One region of the Citrobacter sp. MNAZ 1397 genome, then DNA from elsewhere that is predicted to be linked to it. Evidence: riboswitches for the same ligand, from Rfam matches in the RefSeq annotation. Region 1 holds a riboswitch; the other holds the start of a gene.
What was found. Region 1 has a riboswitch for thiamine pyrophosphate ahead of thiB (thiamine ABC transporter substrate binding subunit). Riboswitches for the same ligand answer to the same signal wherever they lie in the genome.
Positions count from the first base shown of each region.

Region 2: it holds a riboswitch for thiamine pyrophosphate, as region 1 does, so the genes downstream of both, thiM (hydroxyethylthiazole kinase) here and thiB (thiamine ABC transporter substrate binding subunit) in region 1, are expected to answer to the same signal.

Region 1 is NZ_JAKIVH010000002.1:389,918-397,754, reverse strand. Features, by position in the region: gene L2097_RS16595 (MFS transporter) at 1-260, shown strand, start outside; gene L2097_RS16590 (sugar efflux transporter) at 304-1,482, opposite strand; gene sgrT (glucose uptake inhibitor SgrT) at 1,583-1,735, opposite strand; gene sgrR (HTH-type transcriptional regulator SgrR) at 1,823-3,478, shown strand; TPP riboswitch at 3,555-3,655, shown strand; gene thiB (thiamine ABC transporter substrate binding subunit) at 3,689-4,672, shown strand; gene thiP (thiamine/thiamine pyrophosphate ABC transporter permease ThiP) at 4,648-6,258, shown strand; gene thiQ (thiamine ABC transporter ATP-binding protein ThiQ) at 6,242-6,937, shown strand; gene L2097_RS16560 (DedA family protein) at 6,930-7,694, opposite strand; gene araC (arabinose operon transcriptional regulator AraC) at 7,822-7,837, opposite strand, start outside.
Region 2 is NZ_JAKIVH010000001.1:531,480-539,316, reverse strand. Features, by position in the region: gene trhP (prephenate-dependent tRNA uridine(34) hydroxylase TrhP) at 1-267, shown strand, start outside; gene yegS (lipid kinase YegS) at 523-1,422, shown strand; gene fbaB (class I fructose-bisphosphate aldolase) at 1,547-2,599, opposite strand; gene thiD (bifunctional hydroxymethylpyrimidine kinase/phosphomethylpyrimidine kinase) at 2,861-3,661, opposite strand; gene thiM (hydroxyethylthiazole kinase) at 3,658-4,446, opposite strand; TPP riboswitch at 4,481-4,578, opposite strand; gene L2097_RS02285 (hypothetical protein) at 4,799-5,044, opposite strand; gene L2097_RS02280 (zinc-binding alcohol dehydrogenase family protein) at 5,428-6,444, shown strand; gene L2097_RS02275 (RcnB family protein) at 6,657-6,989, shown strand; gene L2097_RS02270 (GNAT family N-acetyltransferase) at 7,005-7,430, shown strand; gene apbC (iron-sulfur cluster carrier protein ApbC) at 7,448-7,837, opposite strand, start outside.

The DNA.
Region 1 (7,837 bases):
TTTTCGGACAAGGCATGGTTGGACTAGGCTGGACGTTAATTTCCGATATTGCTCCCAAAAATATGGCAGGGCTAACGGGCGGGATCTTCAATTTCTGCGCCAACATGGCATCGATTATTACGCCGTTGATTATTGGCTTTATTATCTCCGGTACCGGGAATTTCTTCTACGCACTTATCTATATTGGCCTGACGGCGTTGATTGGCGTTGTCGCTTATATTTTTATCATTGGTGATATCAAACGCATTGTACTGAAATAACCCACTGCTCCCGGCAACAGTCTGTCGGGAGCGGTTTTTCACATCACACGTCTTTAACCCGGCTGGTCAAAAAGAGCGTCACCAGCGAGAGCACCGCAATCACCCAGTACACCTTCGCATGGCCGAAACTTTGCGCCAGTGCGCCCTGTATAACCCCGGCGAGGATCACCCCCGTAGAGATACTGTTGGTGAACAGCGTTGTCGCGGACCCGGCACGGCCAGGCATCAGATCCTGGAACCATAGCATGCCTATACCGGCAATAATCCCAATAAAGATAGCGTTAAAGATCTGCAGCCCAAGCAACGCTTCACGGCTATGGAACACGATAAGCCCAACGTAAAAGACCACCCCCGCCGCCACCGCGCTGACCATCATCTTGCGCTTACCAAAACGCTTAACGTAGTAGCCCGCGAGGATCATTGCCGGGATCTCCAGTCCTGCGGCCGTTCCCATCAACACCCCCGCCAGACTGTCCGGTAAAGCCAGCTCGCTGCTGATCCACAGTGGCATATCAATGATGTACATCGTGTTGCAGGTCCACATCATCGTCGAGGCGATAAATAACATACGGACGTTCTTATTGCCCCAACCGCTGACTTCCGTCACGGCGATATCTGCAGGCTGTTCGATCCGCTTCACGGAGGGCAACCACAACGCCACCAGCACCAGGCTTATCACGAAGATACCGGCGGCGATCGCGTACATAGCGGTAAAGCCATAGTTAAGCGCCAGCATAAACGCCATCGGCGGCCCAACAACCCATGCCACCGAAATTTGCGCACGCATGATCGAGCTGAACATCACCACTTCACGCGCTGAGCTATCCGCATATTCCCGCGCCAGCGCGAAAAGTTGCGGCATAGCGGTACTCGCCAGCGACGCCAGCATCACGCCACAAGTGATAAGGGTCAGATAATGGCGATTGAAGGCAAACAGAAGGGCGTTTCCCACCGCCATCAGGCAGCAAAACATAATCAGTTTTTTGCGATCGCCCTGCTGGTCAGAGCGTTTTGCCAGTCCGAGGCTGACCAGAATCCCGGCAATGGCGTTAACGGTATAAAACAGTCCAACCCAAAACGGTTGCGCCCCCACCTCACGACTCAGAAAAAGACTCAGCGTCGGGGCCTGCAAAGCACCGGCAACACCGATCATAAACGCGACGATCATAAAAGCGATGAAGACCCCGTTCAGGCGACGTCCCATCGTGACTAACCAGAGCATAAAGATCCCTTGCACGCGAAAGAAACGAAAAAAGCCAGCAGATAATAACTGCTGGCGTGGTGATAAGCACCAATACTCAGTCACACATGATGGACGCGTTTCAGGGTTCAGAGACCGGGATTGTCACTTCCCACTGCATTAATTCTTCGAGCATTTTCAGCCGCTGGTTCGTACTCAGACGAAAGAGTCGGGACGCATCCTGCGTCGCGCGAAAATACGCTAAGTAAAATTGCCGTGTAGACGATCTCTTCATAGCCACCTCCTCGCTTCATCACGGAGGATTATTGGCTTAATATAGGGATAAATAAATTGCTGACTTTTCATCAGGAGTTCCCCTTTTATGCCATCAGGTCGCCTGCAACAACAGTTCATTCGTCTATGGCAATGTTGTGACGGGAAATCTCAGGAGACAACGCTCAATGAGTTGGCCGATTTGCTGAGCTGTTCCCGTCGCCATATGCGCACCCTGCTCAATACCATGCAAGATCGTGGCTGGCTGACCTGGGAGGCAGAAGCCGGACGCGGCAAACGTTCGCGCCTGACATTTCTCTATACCGGTCTCGCCTTACAGCAACAGCGGGCAGAGGACTTACTGGAACAGGATCGTATCGAGCAACTGGTTCAACTGGTGGGCGATAAGAGCGCAGTCCGCCAGATGTTGATCTCGCATTTGGGCCGTAGCTTCCGCCAGGGGCGGCATATTCTGCGGGTTTTGTACTACCGTCCACTGCGTAATCTGCTGCCAGGCACCGCCCTGCGGCGCTCTGAAACCCACATGGCGCGGCAGATTTTTAGCGCGCTGACACGCATAAATGAGGAAAATGGGGAACTGGAAGCCGATATCGCGCATCACTGGAAAGCGATCACGCCGCTCCACTGGCGTTTTTATTTGCGCCCCGGCATCCATTTTCACCATGGGCGTGAACTCGAAATGCGCGATGTCATCGCCTCCCTCGAACGCGTCTGTACACTGCCGCTCTACTCGCATATCACCCAGGTTATCTCTCCGACGCCCTGGACGCTGGATATTCACCTGTCGCAGCCGGACACCTGGCTGCCCTGGCTGATGGGACATGTGCCCGCCATGATCCTGCCGCAGGAGTGGAACTCGATGGACAATTTCTCCAGCCATCCTGTCGGCACTGGGCCTTATGCGGTCACGCGCAATAATAATAACCAGCTGAAAATTCATGCGTTTGATGACTACTTCGGTTATCGCGCGCTTATCGATGAAGTCAATGTCTGGGTACTGCCGGAAATTGGCGATGAACCGAATGGCGGCCTGACCATTGACGGGCCAACCGACGGGGAAAAAGCGGTCGAAAGCCGCCTCGAAGAGGGCTGTTACTATCTGCTCTTCGATGCCCGCTCACACCGGGGCGCAAACCAGGCCGTTCGCGACTGGATAAGCCAGGTTCTCTCCCCCACCCGGCTGCTCTACCACGCGGAAGAACATTATCAACAGTACTGGTTCCCGGCGTACGGCCTGCTGCCGCGCTGGCACCATGCGCGACCTGGCAGTGGTGAAAAACCTGCGGGGCTGGAATCACTCACCCTGACTTTCTATCGCGATCACAACGAGCATAAAGCGATTGCCAACACCATGAGCAAGCTACTGGCGCAACATGATGTGCGCCTGGAGATACAAGAAGTGGATTACGAAGAGTGGCACCGCGGCGATATCGTCAGCGATATCTGGCTCAATAGCGCCAACTTCACGCTGCCGCTCGATTTTTCCCTCTTTACGCATTTGTATGAAGTCCCGCTGATTCAACACTGCGTCCCGCTGGACTGGCAGGCCGATGCTGAGCGTTGGCGCGCCGGAAAGATGAATCTGGCCGTCTGGTGTCAGCAGTTACTGGCAAGCAAAACCCTGGTTCCGCTGATTCATCACTGGCTGCGGATTCAGGGTCAGCGCAGTATGCGCGGTCTGCGTATGAACACCCTTGGCTGGTTTGACTTCAAATCCGCATGGTTCGCCCCGCCCGACCCGTAATCGTTCAGATTCTGGCGCTTCCTGCTGAATGATAAAGGGGCGCTTTCAGAAAACTTACAAAATCATTACAATGGCGCAGTGCTCAACGGGGTGCTGCGCCAAAAGCGTGTGCTGAGAAAATACCCGTCGAACCTGATCCGGATAACGCCGGCGAAGGGATTTGAGGCTATCGCTTAAAATCCTCTTTGCCACCCATTTTTGAGGTGCAAAGTGCTTAAAAAAGTTCTGCCATTCCTGCTGCTTGCCGCAGCTCCCGCTTTCGCGAAACCGACCCTGACCGTTTACACCTACGACTCCTTCTCTGCGGAATGGGGACCGGGACCCGCGGTAAAAAAAGCCTTCGAAGCCGACTGCAACTGTGAGTTGAAATTTGTCGCGCTGGAAGATGGCGTATCACTGCTTAACCGTCTGCGTATGGAAGGCAAAAACAGCAAAGCGGATGTGGTGCTGGGGCTGGATAACAACCTACTGGAAGCCGCCACACAAACCAAACTGTTCGCCAAAAGCGGCATTTCCCCGGACGCCGTTACCGTGCCTGGCGGCTGGAAAAACGACACCTTCGTTCCGTTTGACTACGGCTGGTTTGCGTTCGTTTATGACAAAAACAAGCTGAAAAACCCACCGAAAAGCCTGAAAGAACTGGTAGAAAGCTCACAGAAATGGCGCGTGATTTATGAAGATCCGCGGACCAGTACGCCAGGTCTCGGCCTGTTGCTGTGGATGCAGAAAGTGTACGGCGATAAGGCCCCGGACGCCTGGCAAAAACTGGCGGCCAAAACCGTCACGGTCACCAAGGGCTGGAGTGAAGCCTACGGTCTGTTCCTGAAAGGAGAAGGTGACCTGGTGCTGAGCTACACCACCTCTCCGGCTTACCACATCATTGAAGAGAAGAAAGACAACTACGCCGCCGCGGCCTTTAGCGAAGGTCACTACCTGCAGGTTGAAGTGGCTGCCCGAACCGCTGCCAGTAAGCAGCCGGAACTGGCAGAGAAATTCCTGAAATTTATGGTCTCTCCGGCATTCCAGAACGCCATCCCGACTGGCAACTGGATGTACCCGGTCAGCAATGTCTCTCTGCCCGCCGGATTCGATGCGCTGGTGAAACCACAAACCTCGCTGGAATATACCCCGCAAGACGTCGCAACCCAGCGCGGCGAATGGATTAATGCATGGCAACGCGCCGTCAGCCGCTAACCTTCGGCTGGCTGGTTCCCGGTCTGGCCGCCGCCACACTGATGGTGGTGGTGGCCATCTCCGCGTTTCTCGCACTCTGGCAAAACGCCCCTGCGGCCGATCTGACAGCACTCCTGCACGATAGCTATCTGTGGCACGTGGTACGTTTTTCTTTCTGGCAGGCCTTTTTATCGACGCTGCTTTCCGTCGTGCCGGCCATTTTTCTCGCTCGCGCGCTCTATCGGCGACGCTTCCCAGGTCGTCTTGCCCTGCTGCGCCTGTGCGCGATGACGCTGATCCTCCCGGTACTGGTTGGGGTATTTGGTATTCTGAGTGTCTATGGCCGCCAGGGCTGGCTTGCCTCCGCGTTTCGCGCGGCAGGTCTGGACTGGACATTTTCACCGTACGGGTTGCTGGGCATTTTGCTGGCGCACGTTTTTTTTAACCTGCCGATGGCCGCCCGTCTGCTGTTACAGACTCTGGAGCAGATCCCCGGCGAGCAGCGACAATTGGCCGCTCAGCTCGGTATGCGCGGCTGGTCTTTCTTCCGTTATGTCGAGTGGCCCTGGCTGCGTCGACAGATCCCGCCTGTCGCGGCCCTTATCTTCATGCTCTGCTTTGCAAGTTTTGCCACCGTGCTGTCGCTGGGCGGAGGCCCGCAAGCGACGACGATTGAACTGGCTATCTACCAGGCATTGAGTTACGACTTCGACCCTGGCCGCGCGGCACTGCTGGCACTCATTCAGATGATCTGCTGCCTGGGGCTGGTTCTGCTCAGCCAGCGCCTTAGCAAAGCCATATCCGTTGGCAGCCATCAGATCCAGGGCTGGCGCAACCCGGAAGATCGTTTTTTCAGCCGTTTCGCCGACTACTCACTCATTCTACTGGCGCTCCTGCTACTGTTGCCGCCCCTGCTGGCGGTCATTGTCGACGGCCTGAACCTGAGACTTTTTCATGTGCTTGCCCAGCCCGTGCTCTGGCAGGCAATCTGGACCTCCGTGCGCATTGCGCTGGGAGCGGGATTGCTGTGCGTCACATTGACCATGATGTTGCTCTGGAGCAGTCGTGAGTTACGCTCGCGCCAGCATCAACTGGCCGGGCAAACGCTGGAGATGAGCGGCATGCTGATTCTGGCGATGCCGGGCATTGTGCTGGCGACCGGCTTTTTCCTGCTGCTTAGTAACAGCATCGGCCTGCCCTCATCCGCCGACGGTATTGTGATTTTCACCAATGCGCTGATGGCGATTCCCTATGCAATGAAAGTACTGGAAAACCCCATGCGTGACGTCACAGCACGCTATAGCCTGCTCTGTCAGTCGCTGGGGATTGAGGGGTTTAGCCGCTTACGCGTCGTGGAGCTGCGTGCCCTGAAAGCACCGCTGGCGCAGGCGCTGGCATTTGCCTGTGTGCTGTCGATTGGCGATTTTGGCGTCGTGGCGTTGTTTGGCAATGATGATTTCCGTACGCTGCCGTTCTGGCTTTATCAGCAGATTGGCTCTTACCGCACGCAGGACGGCGCCGTTACCGCGCTGATTTTGCTGCTTCTGTGCTTTTTACTGTTCACCCTTATCGAAAAACTTCCGGGCCGCCATGCTAAGACTGATTGATGTAACCTGGCTGTATCAGCATTTACCCATGCGTTTTACGCTGTCGATTAAACAGGGTGAGCAGGTCGCCGTGCTTGGTCCGAGCGGGGCCGGGAAAAGTACACTGCTGAATTTAATCGCCGGTTTTCTCTCGCCAGCCAGCGGCGTCATCATGATTGAGGATAGCGATCACACCGGCACACCGCCTTCGCGGCGCCCGGTGTCAATGCTGTTTCAGGAGAACAACCTCTTTACCCATCTCACCGTCAGGCAAAATATTGGTCTGGGGCTGGACCCGGGCCTTAAACTGTCCACGGCGCAAAATACAAAGCTTGCGACCATTGCCTGTACGATGGGTCTGGATGCGTTGCTTGACCGCATGCCGGATCAGCTTTCTGGCGGCCAGCGCCAACGCGTGGCGCTGGCCCGTTGCCTGGTTCGTGAACAACCGGTGCTCTTGCTGGATGAACCTTTTTCCGCGCTCGATCCGGCCCTTCGCCTGGAGATGCTGGCGCTGGTAAAAGAGGTGTGCCATCGCCAGCAGTTAACGCTGTTGATGGTGTCGCACAATGTGGAAGATGCCGCCCGCATCGCATCGCGTGCGCTGGTGATTGCCGATGGACGTATCGCCTGGGACGGGAAAACAGACGAATTGCTCAGCGGCAACGCGCCTGTCTCTACCCTGCTTGGGATCAGGTAACTACTTTTTGCAAAATAGACAGGTAGATGGGCATTAGCGGGTGGCGAACCAGTATCGTCACCGCAACCAGTGCCCCTGCCGTCAGGAGTGGCGCCAGCCAGAACAATCGACGACGCGGCAGCCAGGCCGTTAAACGATCCAGCCCTGCTTTACCGCTGCGCCACAGGCGCCAGCACATCCAGAACGCCAGCCAAAGCAGCACCGCCGCCAGTAACAGTAGCCATTTAAAATTACCGCTCTGCTCTCCCGCCGGAATATCAATCGCTGCCCCGGCAAGAATGCCAGGCAGGAAATAAAAGGGCGGCCACAACAGACAGCCAAGGATGTTGGGAGGGATAAATTTCGTGACCGGTAAATCCAGCATGCCTGCAACCATTGGCACAACCGGGCGTGTCGGGCCGACAAAGCGCCCAACCAGGATAGTGAACATACTGTGCTGATGCAGCGCATGCTCGGTTTTATCCAGCAGCGCTTTGTTCTTACGAATGAATGACCAACGGTGCAGCGGCTTTTTGAAACGCCAGCCGAGCCAGAATGAGATCCAGTCCCCCAGCAGACACCCCACGATCCCCGCCATCCAGGCGTACCAGAAATTCACTTCGCCGCTGCCAATCAGCGCACCGAGCGCCGCCATCATCACCGTGCCGGGAAGAATCAACCCCACCAGCGCCAGCGACTCCAGGAAAGCCACGAGCGCAATCGCAATCAGCGTGTAGGCCGTAGATTGGGTAACAAAGTGTTCCAGCAATGCTTGCATACGTTTTCCGGTCAAAAAATGAAGCTGGCATTCTCCAGGCGCATACCTTGAGGGTCAAGCTTCAATTATCTGAATATTTTGCCGGTTATGACAGGTTGCCGGGCCACTCCTTGCCTATCTTTACGCTCTATTCACATCCTGCA
Region 2 (7,837 bases), on a different contig from region 1:
TTTACCGGCGAGCGTAACGGCGAGCTGGCGGCCGTAGCGGTGAAAAACAAGTTTCTCGTCGGCGACAGCCTTGAGCTGATGACGCCGCAGGGCAACGTTAACTTCACCCTGGAACATATGGAGAATGCCAAAGGCGAAGCCATGGAGGTTGCGCCAGGAGACGGTTATACCATCTGGATGCCGGTTCCCCAGGATGTGATGCTGGAGTATGCACTGCTGATGCGCAATTTCACTGGACAGACCACGCGAAATCCGCACGCTAAGTAATTAACCTGGGTTATTTTTTCACTCGACAAGAATCTTAGAATCGGATCACATACCGTTGCGGTTATTATGGGTATTATCCTCATCGCTGAAAAACATAACCCATAAATGCTAGCTGTACCAGGAACCACCTCCTTAGCCTGCGTAATCTCCCTTACGCAGGCTGATTTTTTTATCTCCCCTTTTTCCCAACCTTCCAGGCGCGCTTTCCGGTCGTGAGATACACTTTGCTCATGGTATTTTCGAAGAGCGAAAAGGATGAGCAATTTTCCAGGCAGTTTATTGATCCTCAACGGTAAAAGTGCGGGTGACGACATGTTGCGCGAGGCCATTCATCTCCTGCGCAGCGAAGGGATGGACATTCAGGTACGCGTCACCTGGGAAAAAGGCGATGCCGAACGTTATGTGGCAGAAGCCATTGCGCTTGGCGTCGAAACCGTGATTGCAGGCGGTGGCGATGGCACCATCAATGAGGTCGCCAGCGCGCTGGTACACAGTGAGAGCGACCACACACCCGTACTGGGGATTCTGCCTTTAGGCACCGCGAACGACTTTGCCACCAGCGCGGGCATCCCGGAGACTCTGGATAAAGCGCTGCAACTCGCTATCGTGGGCAAAGCGGTGCCCATCGATATCGCCGAAGTGAATGACAAAACCTGTTTTATCAATATGGCTACCGGCGGATTCGGCACACGCATTACCACCGAAACGCCAGAGAAACTGAAAGCCGCGCTGGGTGGCGTCTCTTACATCATTCACGGCCTGATGCGCATGGACACGCTTAAACCGGACCGCTGTGAAATCAAGGGCGAGGATTTCCACTGGCAGGGCGACGCGCTGGTGATTGGCATGGGTAACGGACGCCAGGCAGGCGGCGGACAGCAGCTATGCCCGGACGCCCTCATTAATGACGGCCTGCTGCAACTGCGCATTTTCACGGGCGATGAGATCCTGCCCGCGCTGTTCACTACTCTCACCCAGCCGGAAGACAATCCGCATATCATTGACGGTAAATCTGCCTGGTTTGAGGTAAGTGCGCCGCACGATATCACCTTCAATCTGGACGGCGAGCCACTCACCGGGCAGCATTTCAGTATTAACATTTTGCCTGGCGCGTTGAAATGCCGTCTTCCGCCTGACTGCCCGCTGCTGCGTTAAGCCTTACAGTAGATTGACGGCGATCGGCTGGTAAAAAAGAGCCAGTGATTGCCGCAAGAAGATATTTGCACGAAGAGAAGTGAAAAGCGCATCCCTCCCCGCCTTGCGCAGAGGGATGCGTGTTTTATGCGATAGTGACTTTCTTATCGAGATAAACGTCCTGAACGGCATTGATTAATTTCACACCGTCAGCCATCGATTTTTTAAACGCCTTACGGCCAAGAATCAGGCCCATGCCGCCCGCACGCTTGTTAATAACTGCCGTACGCACCGCATCGCTTAAATCAGTATCGCCGCCCGCTGCACCGCCAGAGTTAATTAATCCGGCACGTCCCATGTAGCAGTTCGCCAGTTGGTAGCGTACCAGATCGATAGGGTTATCACTGGTCAGCTTGCTGTAGACACGTTCATCGGTATAACCGAAATTTACCGCTTTGTAGCCGCCATTGTTTTCCGCCATTTTTTGTTTGACGATGTCCGCACCGATGGTTGCCGCAATATGGTTTGCCTGGCCGGTCAGGTCGGCGGAAACATGGTAATCCACGCCATCTTTTTTGAATGCCGGATTGCGCAGGTAAGCCCACAGCACCGTCACCATCCCCAGCTCATGGGCACGCTCAAAGGCGGCAGAAATTTCTTCAATCTGGCGGCGAGACTCCTCAGAGCCAAAATAGATGGTTGCACCAACGGCAACGGCCCCCATGTTAAACGCCTGATCGACGCTGGCGTAGAGCGTCTGGTCATATTCTGTGGGGTAGCTCAGGGTTTCGTTGTGGTTAAGCTTAACCAGGAACGGAATACGGTGCGCGTAACGGCGCGACACGGAGGCCAGCACGCCATAGGTGGAAGCCACACAGTTACACCCGGCTTCAATGGCCAGTTCAACGATGTTTTTGGGATCGAAATAGAGCGGGTTGGCAGCAAACGATGCCCCGGCTGAGTGCTCGATACCCTGGTCAACGGGCAAAATCGACAGATAACCGGTTTTGGCGAGTCGCCCGGTGTTATACAACGTCTGCATGTTACGCAGCACCGCTGGCGGACGGTTGTTATCCATCATTACACGGGTGACGTAATCCTCTCCCGGCAGGTAGAGTTGGTCGGCCGCAATGGTCGTGCAACGGTGTTGTAAAAGGGTGTCGGCATCGTTGCCTAGTAACTGCACAATATCAGTCATCGCTATACTCCCGTAAGCTCCGCACGAAGGCGGATATGGTTTGTCCTGACCCGATGAATGGGCAAAATAAGCCTGGTACCGATTGTCGAGGCTTGCCACCATAACGCCATTTTTCAGCATTTTCTGCTGGCACGTTTCGGGTTGTGGTTTACCGCTGTGCGGCGCTCAATATTTTTCCCCCGGTCCCCCTACCCGGCTGGCGCTGCGCTGAGCCGGGTGAAGTATTACGCGTAGCCTGATCGCCATCCGGGAACCGCTCCCTCACCACCACTGATGAAAATGGTGTACCGGGCCGATGCCCTGCCCCACTTCCAGCGTGTCTGCCTGGGCCAGTGCCGCCGACAGCCAGCGCTTGGCTTCATTGACCGTTGAAGCCCAGTCCGCATGACGTGGACGCAATGCCGCCAGGGCGGCCGACAGCGTACAGCCCGTGCCGTGGGTATTTTTGGTTTTTATACGGGGTGCGGTGAAACGCTCGGTGCCATTACGGGTAAACAGCCAGTCCGGACTTTCATCATTATCCAGATGCCCGCCTTTTATAAGCACCGCTTCGCATCCCAGTGCCAGCAGCGCTTGACCCTGTTCATGCATCTCGCGTTCGTTGCGGGCGTGAGGGGCATCCAGCAGCGCGGCGGCCTCGGGCAGATTGGGGGTAATCAACGACACCTGCGGCAACAGATGTTGTCGCAGCGCCGTTACCGCCGAAGGGGAAAGCAGCGGGTCGCCGCTTTTTGCCAGCATGACGGTATCGAGTACCACATTTTGCACCTGGTAGCGGCGCAAGCGCTCCGCCACCGCTTCCACGATATCTGTTTCCGCCAGCATGCCGATTTTAGTCGTATCAATGCGTACATCGCTGAACACCGAATCCAGCTGTGCGGCGACAAAATCGGGCTCAATACGATAGACCGACTGTACGCCGCGAGTATTTTGCGCCACCAGCGCGGTAATGACCGAGCAGCCATAGGCGCCCAGCGCAGAAAAGGTTTTCAGATCCGCCTGAATACCCGCCCCACCACTGGGGTCCGTTCCGGCAATAGTCAATGCGTTGATCCGCTTCATGCCAGTACCTCCCCATGAAGCGCATAGAGGGCGTCGAGAAACGCAGGAATAAAACTGCCAGGTCCGCGTGTGGTCGCCACTGCCAGACTGCCCGCCTGAGCCATAAACGCGCACGCCGCCGCCACGTTATACAGGCGATCGCCCGGCAAGGCGCAACAGGCGGCTACCACTGCCGACAATGCACAGCCTGCCCCCACCACGCGGGTCATCAGCAGATCGCCGCCCGTCACGCGCAGGGTACGAAGACCATCGGTGATGTAATCCACCTCGCCGGTCACCGCAACAATGGCCCCCGTCTGGCGGGCCAGCGCCTGGGCCGCAGGCAGCGCGGCAATCGCGGTATCGGTGGTGTCCACACCACGTCCTCCGGCACTCATCCCGGCGAGCGCCATAATTTCCGAAGCATTACCGCGCACGGCAGCAGGCTGCAAAGCCAGAAGCTCGCGACAAAAATCGCTGCGAAAAGTTAATGCTCCGACGGCAACCGGATCCAGCGTCCAGGGCTTACGCGCGGCGGTGGCGCTTAAAATGGCCGTCTGCATCGCATCGGCGCGTTCGCGGGTCAGCGTGCCGACATTAATCAGCAGCGCGTCCGCAATGGCGGCAAATTGCTGTGCTTCGTCGCGGTCAATCACCATCGCCGGGGACGCCCCCAGCGCCAGCAGGACATTGGCCGTAAAGGTCTGCACCACGTCGTTAGTCATGCAGTGAACGAGCGGCGTATGTTTACGAAATTGCTGAAGAATTTGCGCGATTTGCGCACGGTGAAGCAGGTCAGGTTGCATCGATTCGCTCCTGCCCGGCGTGAAGAAGGGATGCCGGGCAGGCATCTGACTTCCCTACGCTGGCATTATCCAGATCAGGTAATACGGGTATTTCTCAGCCCTTCGTGAAAAGGGGCACCCCGAGTCAAATAAAATCAATAAGTTGTGATTAACGTTTGTTAATCCCGGATCAGGATAAAGCCACGGAGAAGTCTTGTAAACGATAAACCCGTTTTCCTTACCATGGTATCAGTAAGTCGGCGCAGAAAACGGTGTGAGGAAACTTGATATGTCTGCTTATTCTGCACCCAGGACGAGCATTCTTTTTGAGAGTACACACATAGCATACTCCCGTTTGCCCTGCCCGGATGAGTTACTCCGCCACACCCACGACATAGTGGCCATCCTTGCTCTTGATCGTGTATCTGCGTGTATCATCACAAATCACAATCAGAGAACCACCGAACGCGGCGGGATAGACGCCCTCAACCTTGTTGCACTCATGTCCAGACTCGCGAATCAGCCTCTGGCTTTCCACTTTCAGTTGCGGTGATCCAGAATCAGCAAGAGCGCCAGCGCACATGCCCACGCCCAACATTACAGTTAGAATCCGTTTCAAAGCAGCCTCCTTCGCCGGGTAAGTAAACGTATCATCGGCAAAAAGTTAAAAGAAATTAATCAATTCAGTCGATAGAAAAGACAATTTTGAGCTTAAAAATAAATAGTAACCGGGTGCACAGATTTCAACGCAAGGAGGCGATGATTAAAACCACGGCCCCTGCTGTGCTCTGCTGCACACCGCAAAATGCCGCGCAAAGCACTCTGCCATAAGGAGTAGCGCCCTGTCACTGCCCCGCGTCAGAAATTTTCCGCACCGGGGTATTCCACGCTATTTTCACTCCTGCAGGATAAGTGCTCACCTCCCGCCCGGGTTTTTCACTTACCACCTGGCGAACTAGCATAAACACATCCCCTGACGAATAACGACATTACGGAGTATTTATGAAAGCAATCGCCATTACACAGGCCGCACAGAACGGCAGCAACCTTGATTTTTTAACCGACATTGAGTTACCGACGCCGAAAGCCGAAGGGCATGATGTGCTGGTCGAGGTGAAAGCCGTCTCCGTTAACCCGGTGGACACCAAAGTGCGTGCCGGGTTTAACGCCGATAAACCTCGTGTGCTGGGCTGGGACGCGACCGGTGTGGTTACCGCCATTGGCGATAAGGTCACGTTATTTAAGCCCGGTGATGAAGTCTGGTATGCCGGGGCATTGACCCGTCCTGGCAGCAACAGCGAATTTCAACTGGTGGATGAGCGCATTGCCGCCCGTAAGCCAGCCTCACTGGATTTCGCCTCTGCCGCGGCCCTGCCGCTGACCGCCATTACTGCCTGGGAAATGTTGTTTGACCGTTTAGGCGTGCGTGAAAATGGCAATGAAGGCGACGTGCTGCTGATTGTCGGCGCCGCCGGCGGCGTAGGCTCGATTCTGACGCAACTGGCGCGTAAGCTGACCCGCCTGACCGTGATTGGCACGGCATCCCGCCCGCAAAGCCAGCAGTGGGTCAGTGAGCTGGGCGCGCATCATGTTATCGATCACAGCAAACCATTAACCGAGGAGCTGGCGCGTATTGGCATTAAGCAGGTCAGCCACGTTGCCAGCCTCAACAACACGGAGCAGCACTATCAGCAGTTGATTAACGCCCTGCAACCGCAAGGTAAACTGGCACTCATTGACGATCCGCAATCCCTGGACGTTGTGCCTTTAAAAGTGAAAAGCCTCTCTTTGCACTGGGAATTTATGTTTACTCGCTCGATGTTCGAAACGGCCGATGTCGCGGAGCAACACCGTTTGCTGACGCGTGTTGCCGCGCTTATCGACGATGGGATTATCAAAACGACACTGGGAGAACACTTCGGCGCCATCAACGCGCAAAATTTGCGTAAAGCACACCAGTTGATCGAGACGCAACGCGCGGTAGGCAAAATCGTGCTGGAAGGATTTTCTGCGCACTAACGTGTTGCAATTCAGCCAGGATTTCTCTTAAAAACACCTTCATGTTCAGGCGGATAGCGAAAAAAGCGTTCCGCCTCGCCTGCTGTTCTCTTCTTTTGCTTACACTTTTTACCAAAGCCTTATTTTCATAACATTTTCGCGGTTGCGGCGTCGCCAGACAGTAGTTGATGATAAGTCCCGCGAAATGAGAACCCACGACACCTGGAGAGATTATGGGTAAAACAAAAATGTTACTTCTGGGAACATTGCTGGCAACAGCCAGTACCACTTTTGCTGCACCGCAAACCCCTGCCACGACAGGCGGAACCCAGTCTTATGAAGTGAAGGATTTTGTTGCTGATTTCACTAAATTCACCATCGGCGATACGGTACCCGAAATGTACCGTAGCGAAGAATACAACATTAAGCAGTGGAATCTGCGCAATTTACCCGCGCCCGATCCGGGCAGCCACTGGACCTACATGGGTGGAAACTATGTGCTTATTACGGACGCCGACGGTAAAATATTGAAGGCCTATAATGGCGATATCTTTTACCACCGTTAATTTCAGGAAATCCTATTGATTATTCGTCCCTGGCAAGAGAGCGACCGCCCTTTTCTGCGTACACTGTTCCTGCATTCCCGCAGAGCAAACTGGACATGGCTGGACGGTAGCGACTGGCAACTGGAAGACTTTGATGCCGTCACCCTTGATGAAACCATCTGGGTGGCGGAAGAAGATGGACACCGGCTGGGCTTTGCCGCCGTTTACGTGAACGACAATTTTCTGCATAGCCTGTTTGTTGACCCGGATGCGCAAGGCAAAGGGGTGGGCAGCGCGTTGCTGAAAAAAGTGCAGGCTGAATTTACCAGTACAGGTTCACTGAAATGTCTGACGCAAAACCGCCACGCGCTGGCATTTTATCAGCACCATGGCTGGCACGTTGAAGCGGAAGGCACATCGCCTGACGGGGACTATCTGCTCCTGCATTATCGGCTGCCCTGACGGGCAGCCTTATCAACTCATACCGCGCGAAATGCAATATCACCGGGAATGACTTCACCCTGCCAGTAAAGCTGCGCCGCAACGCGCCCTGCCAGCTTGCGATACAAACCGGTAAACTCACTGTCCGGACGACTTACGACCGTCGGTTGCCCCCGGTCGAGATCTTCACGCAGGCTAATATGCAGTGGCAGTTGCCCCAGCAGTTGCGTGTGGTACTGTTCGGCCAGCTTCTCTGCCCCGCCGGTACCGAAAATCGGCTCGTGATGGCCACAGTTGCTGCAAATGTGCATGCTCATGTTTTCTACGATACCGAGCACAGGTACTTCCACTTTCTCGAACATCACAATGCCTTTTTTGGCATCAATCAGGGCGATATCCTGCGGCGTGGTCACCACCACCGCCCCGGT